One region of the Lysinibacillus sp. BSL11 genome, then DNA from elsewhere that is predicted to be linked to it. Evidence: riboswitches for the same ligand, from Rfam matches in the RefSeq annotation. Region 1 holds a riboswitch; the other holds the start of a gene.

What was found. A riboswitch is a leader RNA that binds a small molecule or an ion and turns the genes downstream of it on or off. The one in region 1 is predicted to bind cyclic di-AMP.
Region 2: linked by a shared signal. The riboswitch ahead of RCJ95_RS21935 (APC family permease) and the one ahead of RCJ95_RS01360 (TrkH family potassium uptake protein) in region 1 are both predicted to bind cyclic di-AMP.

The regions. Positions count from the first base shown of each region.
Region 1 is NZ_JAVGCX010000001.1:271,383-277,528, forward strand. It holds gene floA (flotillin-like protein FloA) at 1-263, opposite strand, end outside; gene RCJ95_RS01350 (NfeD family protein) at 267-1,595, opposite strand; gene rpsU (30S ribosomal protein S21) at 1,903-2,076, opposite strand; cyclic di-AMP (ydaO/yuaA leader) riboswitch at 2,327-2,468, shown strand; gene RCJ95_RS01360 (TrkH family potassium uptake protein) at 2,584-3,921, shown strand; gene RCJ95_RS01365 (potassium channel family protein) at 3,947-4,603, shown strand; gene RCJ95_RS01370 (manganese catalase family protein) at 4,655-5,224, opposite strand; gene RCJ95_RS01375 (spore coat protein CotJB) at 5,249-5,512, opposite strand; gene RCJ95_RS01380 (spore coat associated protein CotJA) at 5,505-5,732, opposite strand; gene deoC (deoxyribose-phosphate aldolase) at 5,868-6,146, opposite strand, start outside.
Region 2 is NZ_JAVGCX010000024.1:11,788-17,933, forward strand. It holds gene RCJ95_RS21910 (Nramp family divalent metal transporter) at 1-351, opposite strand, end outside; gene RCJ95_RS21915 (response regulator transcription factor) at 560-1,255, shown strand; gene RCJ95_RS21920 (HAMP domain-containing sensor histidine kinase) at 1,245-2,540, shown strand; gene RCJ95_RS21925 (PepSY domain-containing protein) at 2,537-3,208, shown strand; gene RCJ95_RS21930 (PepSY domain-containing protein) at 3,299-3,823, shown strand; cyclic di-AMP (ydaO/yuaA leader) riboswitch at 4,012-4,161, shown strand; gene RCJ95_RS21935 (APC family permease) at 4,280-6,103, shown strand.

The DNA.
Region 1 (6,146 bases):
CCACCTGCTAAATAGTGACTCTCTAACTGATTAATCGTTACAGGTAAACCAGCTTTATGTGCTTTAATCAACGGATTAACAATTCGAGACGGGATTACACGACGTAAGCGCATCCCAATTAATGTGAAAATACTCACACGTACACCTGCTGCTAATGCAGAAATCCACAATGCTACGGGTACAAAGGTAAAGAATACCGCAAGCACAATGAATAAAATAACTAGTCCAGCAATAGGACCAATCAAAGCTAAATCAAAACCCATTTTCTATTCCTCCATCTCTTTATCTGTTTGTCTCACAACAATGCGTGAGCCTTCAACTTTAATAATTTCTACATGTTGATTGACATCGATATAGCCACCTTCTGAGACAATATCAATGCGTTCACTACCAAGTACCATTGTTCCAGATGGACGAAGTGGCGTAAGCGTTTTCCCAATTTTCCCTAACAGTTCTGTGCGATTCACATTGGATACATACCCTTCTTCTGTCGTGGTTGCATCCATTAACACAAGCCTGTTTAAGACATGCAGTTTTTTTCCGAAAAATTTCATCAGAATCACCATTCCTATCATCGCTATCACAAGCGCAATGAGAATTGCTACTATCATTTGCATCATATTTGCACCTGCCAGTATCAGACTTAGTACTATTAAGACACCACCTAAAATACCAACAATTCCACCAGGGACAAAAAACTCTGCAATTAAAAGGGCTAACCCAACAATAAATAACAATAATGTTTCATATCCCGCAAAGCCGGCCACCATATGTCCAAAGAAAAATAAACCAAGTGCTGATAAGCCCATTATACCTGGAACACCAAATCCTGGCGAATAAAGCTCCATCACAAGTCCTAAACTAGCGATAGACAATAGAATAGGTACAATGATGGGATTTGTAATAAAACGAGCTAATTTTTCAGAAAAGGTCGGTTCAATGGGAACAACATCACTACCATTTAAGTTGGTTACGTCTAAAAGCTCCTGAAAATCCTTAACCGTCCCTTCAGAATATTTAACCTTTAATGCTTCTGAGGCAGATAGGGTTAACAAATTCTTTCCGCCAGCACGGTATTCTGGTAGTTCATAGTTGGTATCTGCCATTGCTAATGCATACTTAGGGTTGCGCCCTGACGTTTCTGCTGCTGCTTTCATTTGAGCAAGCCAAGCGCTATTAGCCTTTAGGTCGGCCGCATTACCTGCTGAATCGATAACTGCCGCTGCACCGATTGTTCCATTTGGAACCATGTAGATCTCATCCGCATGTAAGGCTAAAAAAGCTCCTGCTGAGTGCGCATCCTTATTAATATAAGCAATCGTCCTTATTTGCGTTGCATCCATAAGCATGGCGATATCATTTGCCGCATTCACAAAACCGCCAGGCGTATGTATTTCTAAGATAATCGCCTCTGCATTGTTTTCTTCAGCCTCTTTAAAAGCTCGTTCTAAAAATGCATGAAGTCCTCGTTCTACTTCATTATGAATCAGAACATGATAAACCTTATTACTGGCAAAAGCCGAAGTTAATGGAAACGCTAACAAAAAAGTCATCCATATCACTAGTAAATAGCTGAGGATTTTCCGTTTTCGCATCTTTTCCCCTCCCTTCTAACATGCCTCTCCTCTGTATATACGGTCAATCATGCGAAAAGTTTCACAAATCTTAAAAATTTATTCACTTATTTATCACTCGATCTAATGCAATTAACAACAGTATGTGCAAAAAAGCCGAATGAATCAAAGTGATTTCATTCGGCTTTTTCATATGTACGTAAAGTTGAGCAATGTAAAATACCTGAAATTAATCAAAAATGTGATTAATTTCAGGTATAACTTTGTCTGCTCAGTGAATCATACAATTGCGTGTTATGAACGTAGGGATTTTTAATGGGAAATTAAATTACCACTTACGTTTACGTGCAGCTTCTGATTTCTTTTTACGTTTTACGCTAGGTTTTTCGTAGAACTCGCGCTTTCTAACTTCTTGAATTGTACCACTTTTTGATACAGTACGTTTGAAGCGGCGAAGAGCATCTTCAAGCGATTCGTTTTTGCGAACGACAGTTTTTGACATCTCTCTTTCCCTCCCTCCGAACACACGTCAATACACAATTAGGCAAATTACCTTCTGTTGTGTACTAAAAAATTATATCGTATTGTCTAATAATGGTCAATAGAAAGTATGCGAAATTATCAAGTGAATTTTTGGTTTTATTTTTGCTCGAATTATTCATACAGAAATCGCCCACAATAAAAATAATTACATTTTCCTAACAATTAAGGGGTTTACAAAAAATAGAATAAGGGCGTAGAATAATCACATTCAATTTTATCGGCCAAATCTCAACTATTTGAGAACGGAGGAACCAATCTTTTGGGGTTAATTCTGCTTTAGCAGAAGGGATGAGAAAGCTCTTTCGCCATCCTACCCGTCAGCTAACTTCGTCGGCTAAAGCGAAGGAGGTCGTTATTGACCACCATTATTAGCATGCTTTCTGTCATTTTCATGCTCTTATCGTAGGTCTTTTTATTATGCCATTTAACAAACAGTTGTTTACTATTCAGAATTGAGGAAAATAAAATGAACAATTTTAAAAAAGCATTAAACCCTCCAAAAGTTCTCGTATTGGGCTTTGCTCTCATTATTGCCATAGGGACGTTTCTTTTAACAATGCCATTTTCTACTGAGGATGGGAAGGGTTTGCCCTTTTTAGATGCTTTATTCACTGCTACATCAGCTACTTGTGTCACTGGATTAATTGTAGTTGATACAGGTGATACCTTCTCTACTTTTGGAGAAGTGGTTCTTTTATTCTTAATCCAAATTGGCGGTTTAGGATTTATGACATTTGCCACATTATTATTTTTACTACTTGGGAAGAAAATTTCATTAAAAGAAAGACTGCTGCTTAAAGAAGCATTTAATAATATCTCCATAGCTGGTCTTGTTCGATTAGTAAAAAGAATATTGCTTTTTACAGCATGTATTGAAATAATCGGTGGTCTTATTCTATCGATTCGTTTTTCTTTTGATATGCCTATTGGAAAGGCCCTTTATTTTGGATTTTTTCATGCCATATCCAACTTCAACAACGCTGGCTTCGATTTAATGGGTGGCTTTAACGGAATGACTGCCTATGTTGATGACCCCTTTGTTGTTTTCACCATCTGTGCTCTTATTACAATCGGTGGATTAGGCTTTATTGTTATGAATGAATTGTATGAATATCGTGCGACTAAAAGGCTTTCTGTCCATTCAAAAATAGTCTTAGTAACCACACTTTTGCTAACTGCTAGTGGAACCATTTTGATATTTTTGTTTGAGTATGGCAACCAAAAAACACTTGGATCATTATCCGAATGGGGTAAAGTGTTAGGTTCCCTTTACCAAGCGGTTACACCACGAACTGCTGGCTCCAATACACTGGCTATTGGAGACTTAACGCATTCTACATTATTTTTAATGATCATTTTCATGTTTATTGGGGCAGGCTCTGGGTCGACTGCTGGAGGTATTAAAATCACAACCTTTGCTGTTTTAGTGGCTACTATGTGGTCACAAATTCGAGGGAAAGAAGATGTCGTTCTCTTTAGACGCAGGATTTTAAATGAAACAATTTTAAAAGCTATGACTGTGGTCATGTGTGGTATGTTCATTGTTGTATTTGTTACCATCATCCTCAGCATAATAGAACAAAAACATAGCTTCATGATGTATTTATTTGAGGCAACATCAGCTTTTGGAACGGTCGGACTTTCAATGGGATTAACACCTGAACTTACACCAGGTGGCCGGGTTTTAATTATTTTAACTATGTTTGCGGGTAGATTAGGTCCCTTAACTATTGCCTTTGCCATTACAAAACGTCGAAAATCAGAAGCTTTCCGCCACCCAAAGGGGAATATAATGATAGGTTAGATTAGAAGAAGGAGTTGTTAATTAAATGGCTATTAAACAATACGCGGTAATCGGCTTGGGTAGATTTGGCACAAGTGTCGCCCGCAGATTACATGAAGCTGGACAGGATGTTTTAGGCATCGATATTAGTGAGGAAAGAGTTGAAGATGCAGAACCTTATGTAACCCATGCGGTAGTAGCAGATACAACTGAAGAGAAAGCTTTAACATCCATTGGCATTGGAAATTTCGATTGTGTTATCGTGGCGATCGGTAACGATATGCAATCCAGTATATTAACTGTATCGTTATTAAAAGAATTAGGGATCAAAAAAGTGATTGCAAAGGCACTTGGAAAAAGGCATGGACAAGTGTTGGATAAGGTAGGTGCTGATTGGATTATCTATCCTGAAAGAGATATGGGCGAAAGAGTAGCAAATCAGTTACTATCACCTAATATGTTAAATTATATAGAATTATCAAAAGAGTACAGTTTAGAAGAAATCATGATCCCTTCTAAAATGGCAGGATATAATCTTCGGGATCTAGATATTCGAGCTAAATATAACGTCAGTGTGATTGCGATTGTGCGCGAAGGGGAAATAATAATTTCCCCTTCTCCTGAGCAAATTATTGAAAAGGAAGATTTATTAGTAATGATTGGTCATCGAAAAGATCTTACTTTATTCTCGAATATTCAATAACCACAAAAAGGCTGTGTCAAGTTCACCTTGATACAGCCAGCCATAGTTGTCTTAGAAAACTTTCTTTTGATCTCTATCATCTTTTAAAATTTCAACAGCCTCTCTAAAGCGCTGGGAATGAACAATTTCCCGTTCACGTAAAAACTTCAAGCTATCATTTAAATCCGTGTCATCTGATAAGTCAATAATCCATTGATATGTGGCACGTGCCTTTTCTTCAGCTGCTATATCCTCATACAGATCCGCGATAGGGTCACCCTTTGCTTGAATATAGGTTGCTGTGAATGGTACACCTGAGGCGTTTTGATAGAATAGAGCCCGATCGTGATTTACATAATGATCACCCAAACCAGCTTCTTTCAGCATTTCTGGTGTTGCATCTTTTGTTAGCTTATAAATCATCGTGGCAATCATTTCTAAATGTGAAAATTCCTCTGTTGCTATATCGGTCAATAACCCTACTACTTTGTCAGGAATCGTATAACGCTGATTCATGTAGCGTAGAGCTGCTGCCAGTTCCCCATCCGCTCCTCCATATTGTTCAATTAAAAACTTTGCAAGCATTGGGTTACATGTACTAACTTTTACCGGATACTGGAGTTTCTTTTCATAATACCACAAAGATTTTTCCTCCTAGTCTTTTGTTTAGACTTGCCATGGCCATGGTGTATCAATCCAGTTAAAAGGATAATTTGAATAGCTTCTCCCAAAATTCATGAGCGGTCCATATTTTTGCTCAAAATCAATTTTAAGTTTCATACTTTTCTCTGTATTTTCATTAAATTGCTGAATGGCGTCATAATCGTGTGGATGAGTGTCTAAATAGAGGTTTAATTCAACAATGACGAAATCAATTGCTTGTATTTCTTCTAATTGCTTATAAAATTCGGGCGGCATCTTTTTAGTCATGCTTCCTCCCTCCTTTTAGGGGAAATGGGTATGGGCTAAACAACTGTGGCCATAGTGTTCCTGCTATTAGCGCTTCTCTTGCGGTTGGAAATTGTGGAAGTCCAGGTGGTTGAAAACCCATATATAGCTGTGGGGGTGTTGCATAATACTTAACTTCTATAGGCTTACAAGGATCAAAGGGGCTAATATAGGGCCTCCAAGACTTATACTGTGTAAACATGACATCCTCCTTTCTGTATTTACATTCATCAGTGGAGTATATGTGCATAGAAAATTATTATGCTGATTAAACACAAAGAAGCCATAAGCTCACGTCAATGTACACATGAGCTTATGGCTCTATAAAAAGATAAAATTAATAGTTGGAGTCGGCAATTAAACCATTCATAATAGCTACACCAGAGCTAGCCCCAATACGAGTCGCACCAGCTTCTACCATTTTTTTCATGTCCTCTAAGCTACGAACACCACCTGATGCTTTTACGCCAAGATCTGGACCTACAGTTTTACGCATAAGCGCGATATCCTCTGCTGTTGCTCCACCAGTAGAAAAACCTGTAGATGTTTTCACATAGTCAGCACCCGCCGCTACAGCTAATTCACATGCTTTCACTTTTTCCTCATCTGTTAGTAA
Region 2 (6,146 bases), on a different contig from region 1:
GAGGTCAGTGGCAATGATGACCAATTCTGCCTGTATCCACAAAAAGATAGAAGTTTTTTTAGAAAAATGCTCGCGTGCGACTTCAGGTAAATTTTTTCCTGTCGCAATCCCAAGCTTGGCAGACAGAGACTGAATTAACACAGCCATTAAATTAGAAAAGGCTATAACCCAAAGTAGCAGGTAGCCGTATTGAGAGCCTGCTGTAATATTTGTAGCAAAATTACCAGGATCGATATAGGCGACTGCTGCAATGAAAGCAGGTCCTAAAAATGGTAAAAATCTTCGCCAACCTCTTATATCTCCATCTAAAACCGCCTCTGCTGACGATTTTGTGACTCGTTTGTAAACCATATTGTTCCCTCGTTTCAAAAAGTATCATCAATGAAATAAAGTTTCCTATAGGAAAATAAGATATTAGTATTCTAACGCTAGGAATAAAAAAAGTGAAGTGGTTTGCTTTATCCTTCTATAAGTATGTGCAATTCTCATCATTTTCTAATTAGACTTTCACCACTTATATCGTATACGATGAAAAGAAAAGGCGAAGGACGGATTCGACATGACACATCGAATTTTAATTATAGAAGATGAAGAAAATATTGCGAGAGTGCTACAACTGGAGCTTCAATTTGAAGGATATGAGGCAGCAATGGCCCATACAGGAACAGAAGGCTTACTACAATACCGTGAGCAGCAATGGGATTTAATTTTACTTGATATCATGCTACCTGAGATGAGCGGTATTGATGTGCTAAAGCGTATTCGTGCAACAGAATCTCAAACACCTGTTATCATGCTAACTGCCAAAAGCGAGGTAGAGGATAAGGTAAAGGGCTTGGATTTAGGAGCCAATGATTATGTGACAAAGCCTTTTGAAATTGAGGAGCTACTGGCACGAATTCGCAATGCATTACGGTTTTCGCAGAAGGTAAGTCCAAAGCAAGTTGCACTTTCATTTGGCCATTTATCGATAAACGAGCAAACAAGGGAAGTTGTATATTTTGATAAGGAAATTCAGCTGACACCTCGTGAGTATGATTTGTTGTTCTATTTACTAAAGCATCCTAAACAAGTACTGACAAGGGAGCAAATATTAGAGGCTGTGTGGGGCTATGATTATTATGGGGATACAAATGTTGTGGATGTTTATATACGTTATGTACGACAAAAGCTTGAGGCTGCTAATCCAACACCTCTTATCCAGACAATTCGAGGTGTTGGATATGTGCTAAAGGAACATAGTTATGAGACTTAAAACAAAAATCCATCTACTAACAACATTGCTTATGCTAGTTATAGTAGTGGCAACAAATAGTGGAATTTATTTGTTGTATGAGAAATTTGCCTATGATACGGAATATAATCAGCTTCAGTCACGGGCAAATGAGTTAAGCTCTACACTGAGTCAGTTAAATGCACAAACCAACCTACAGCAAGTATTAAGAGCCTATATGCCAACAGATGGTGCCGTTTATATTTATGATGGTGAACTTTTGAAAACGAAGGTTCAGGCTACACTTGAAATGCAAGAGGTCCCTTCTATTACCTACACAATGCCTGCCATTTGGATCGACGGAACGGTGGTGGACATAACATTGCAGCAATCTATGGAAGAAGTAGAACGGACATTAGATTTGTTAAAGGTCATCTTAGTTGTTGTATCTGTTGTGGCATCGATTCCTATTTTCCTAGCGAGCTTGGTACTTGGGCGACTTATTTTATTACCGTTAGAACGTTTAAATGAGACCATGCGCAAAAGTGCATCTACTGGGAAATATGAAAAAATAGATACCACAGAAAAAGGTGGGGACGAATTAACAAACATTAACCGCACTTTTAATATGATGATGGAGAAGCTTGAACAACATTATCAGAAGCAACAAGAATTTGTATCAAATGCCTCCCATGAATTAAAAACTCCTATAACTGTCATTGAAAGCTATGCAAAACTACTCCTAAGGAGGGGGTTTGATAATCGGGAGGTTGCTCAGGAATCCTTGCAAGCTATTGCCAATGAATCATCTCGTATGCATGAAATGGTATTGCAATTGCTAGAACTAGCTAAAAACAAAGAGCAATTGGACGTTCATTTCGAACAACTAGAGCTTGCCCCGTTCTTAAATAAAGTAGCTTTACAAATGGAACAGGCTTATCATCGAACATTTAGAATTGATGAGCAGATTCCAAAGTTTATTTATAGTGATGAAAAAATATTGAAGCAACTACTTTTTATTTTGCTGGATAATGCTAGGAAATATAGTGAGGATGAAGTACGTATTCAAGCCACTGAAACAACCAATCATGTACGTATTACCATCCAAGATTTTGGTATTGGTATTCCAATCGAGCATATTCCTCATTTGTTTGAGCGTTTTTATCGTGTAACAGAGGATCGTAATCGTAAAACAGGTGGTTCAGGGCTAGGGCTAGCAATAGCACATGAACTGTCACAACAATTAAGTATAACGATCGATGTAAAAAGTAAGCTAGGGGAAGGCTCAAGCTTTACTTTATGTATACCAAAGGAGGGACAGCAATGAAAAAGTGGATGTTAGTAATTGTTGTTATTATCCTTCTTTGTAGTGGAGTAATTTGGTTTGTTCAAAATCGTTATTTTTACGTTCAACCTATTAGTGAAGCGGAGGCTATTCGCCATATTGAGACTATCTACAATGGTGATGTTACACAAGTTGAAAAACAAGGAAATACCTTTGAAATGCTTTTTACGCGTGAGGATGTCAAGTATGCAGCTATACTTGACGTTACGACACAACAGGTAACTGCTCTAATCATGAAAGAAGGACAAAGTAAATTACTATTAACAGAAAAGCAGATCAGACAAATGGTTAAAAAGGAATATGGAGATGTAGAAAGCGTTATGCTTACAGACTCCGTTTATACTGTACGTGTTGAAAATGAGAAAATTCAAAAGGATTTAACCCTTGATGGTTATACAGGCGAACTACTGGCAGAGAAAAAGGTTGAGCCACAAGAACAACCTATCGAAGAGCCTATTATTACTGAGCAACAGGCTATTCAAATAGCTCTTAAGCAATTAAAGGGTGAAGTGGATTCAGTTGATTTTGAAGAAACCTCAGAGGGTGGTTACTATTTAGTTGAGATTGAAACGCAGGAGGACGAAGCTACATTTCAAATTCATGCTGTTTCAGGAAAAGTACTGTCTGTAACATGGGATGACGATCATTAAATCATTCTCATGAAATTCTAATGTTCTTCTTATAGTTCTATCATCTTCACTTGGTAAGCTAAGTTTAGATAAAACAAAGGAGAGATGAACATGAAAAAAATGATAATGATTCCAGCACTAGTAATTACTCTTGGAGTGGGTGCAGCGATTGGCTCGACGACTTTATTATCAGGAAATGCCCAAGAAAAAAAGGTCTTATCCATGCAGGAAATTGAGAAGAAAGCGCTAGCGGTAGTGGATGGTACAGTTGCAAATATCGAATTTGACCAAAATCAGTTTAGCTCTATTTATGAAGTAGAGGTGTATACAGATACAGAAGAATATGATTTAAAATTTGATGCTTATAGTGGGAAATTACTCAAGCAGAAAAAGGAACGTTTAGATGACGATGATTGGGATGATCATATTCCTGCTACGACTGCTACAACAAAAATAATTACAAAAGAGCAGGCTATCAAGACAGCCCAAACAAAAGCAAAGGGTAAAGTGACAAAAATTAAGCTTGATGATGGTGTATATGAAATTGAATTAAAAGACGGTCAATATGAATACGAAGTAGATGTGGATGCAGTCTCTGGAAACATTATAGATTTTGAACAAGGCTTTGATGACTAATTTAATGAGCTGTCTTAAAGGGAGAACATACCTTTAAGGCAGTTTTATTGTTTTAATTGTGGGTATTTACTAGGTATTCAGGAAATTTACTTTAAGAAGTGGTTATTTATATGTTCAAAAAAGAAAAAATTTTCTTCTTTACTTTTTCAATTAGCAGGCGTACTATGACATCATTATAAAAGTTTCAAATTTCTAAATCGCTGAAGCAACTAAACGCGGGGGAACCAATTTTGATGGATGGCATAGCCATTCTTGGGGTGAATCTCTTCCTTTTGGAGGAGTAGGGCTACTCAGGCCCGAATCCGACAGCTAACCTCGTAAGCGTTAAGAGCAGAAAAGTGGAGCTTGGCAGACGGATGAGCGTCTACAAGTCTTATTTAGTGATGACTTGTAGGCGTTTTTTGATGTAATTTAGAAAGGCGAAACACATTCTATGAAACTAGAAGGTGTTTATCAATGAAATCCTCATTCAAACGTTATGTAATCGGCAAACCATTAAGATCCGATGCGTTAGGGGAACAAAAGCTAAGTAAAACAAAGGCACTGGCCATATTATCATCAGATGCATTGTCATCAGTAGCCTATGGACCAGAACAAATTTTAATTGTCCTGATGACGGTAGGTACAATGGCGTTTTGGTATTCTTTACCTATTGCCGCTGGAGTGGTTATTCTACTCGTGGCACTGATTTTATCCTATCGTCAAGTTATCTTCGCCTATCCACATGGGGGAGGCGCCTATGTCGTATCACGAGAAAATTTAGGCGTGAATGCAGGTCTTGTTGCAGGGGGTTCTTTGCTTGTTGATTATATTTTAACAGTAGCAGTAAGTGTGTCGGCCGGGACAGATGCTATTACATCTGCATTTCCAAGTCTTCATGCTTATAATGTACCCATTGCTATTATATTTGTGATTTTCTTAACGATTTTAAACTTGCGAGGTGTAACAGAGTCAGCCTCTATCTTGGCTTACCCAGTTTATCTATTTGTAGGCGTTATGCTGTTGCTAATCGGGATTGGGCTCTATAATGTGGCAACTGGACAGGTGCCTGCAGAGTTACATCCAAAGATTGGGACACCAGTGGCAGGGATTAGCCTATTTATTTTATTAAAGGCATTTGCATCAGGAAGCTCAGCGTTAACAGGAGTAGAGGCTATTTCTAACGCCATACCTAATTTTAGAAATCCTGCTCCAAATAATGCTGCTAAAACGCTTTTAGCAATGGGCGCCATTTTAGCCGTTTTATTCATCGGGATTGTTAGTCTAGCTTATTTTTATGGCGTTGCACCAACAGCAGAAGCAACAGTCGTTTCCCAGCTAGCAGAAGCTAGTGTTGGTCGGAATTTTCTTTATTATATTGTTCAGGGGACAACTGCAATGATTTTAGTACTTGCCGCAAACACAGGGTATTCAGCATTTCCCTTGCTTGCTGTGAATTTATCGAAGGATGGTTTTATCCCAAGAATCTTCCAAATCCGAGGGGACCGTCTTGGCTATTCAAATGGTATTTTAATGCTAGGTATTGCTGCCATTGTTTTAATTATACTTTTTGACGGGGCCACAGAGCATTTAATTCCGCTCTATGCAGTAGGCGTATTTATTCCCTTTACATTAGCGCAAACGGGGATGATGAGAAAATGGTGGCGCGAAAAATCTAAAGGCTGGGTAGCAAGATTTACGATCAACACAATTGGGGCCGCTATCTCTTTCATCGTGGCAATGATGTTTTTTGTGACAAAAATGCCTCAAGTTTGGCCGGTGTTTATCTTTTTACCAATTATTATTTTTGTATTCCATCGCATTAAGCAACATTATCAAGCTGTTGGAGAACAGTTAAGGTTAAATCATGAGGAACTGGCTACTATTGAGGGGAATGTTTTCATTGTGCCAGTAGCTGGCATAACAAAGGTGGTTGAAAACTCCCTACATTATGCCAAATCACTTAAGGTTGATAAAGTGATAGCCTTTTATGTAGCTTTTGACCAAGCAGATGCAAAAGCTTTTGAAGAGAAGTGGAATGCCTGGCAACCTGATGTACGATTAGTTACCTACTATTCACCATATCGCAGCATTACACAGCCATTAATTAAATTTATTGATAAAGTAGAACATCAATGTACGAAGACAGGTCATAAAGTAACGGTTGTTATCCCTCAATTCTTACCGAAAAAAGGGTGGCATCATATGCTACACAACCAATCGAGTCTTCTCATTCGTACATCACTGTTATTTCACAGAAATGTCGTCATTATGACAGTACCGTTCCATTTATCAAAATAATGCTAGCAAGCTAGAAAATAGTCTGTTATAATCAGTACGTTGA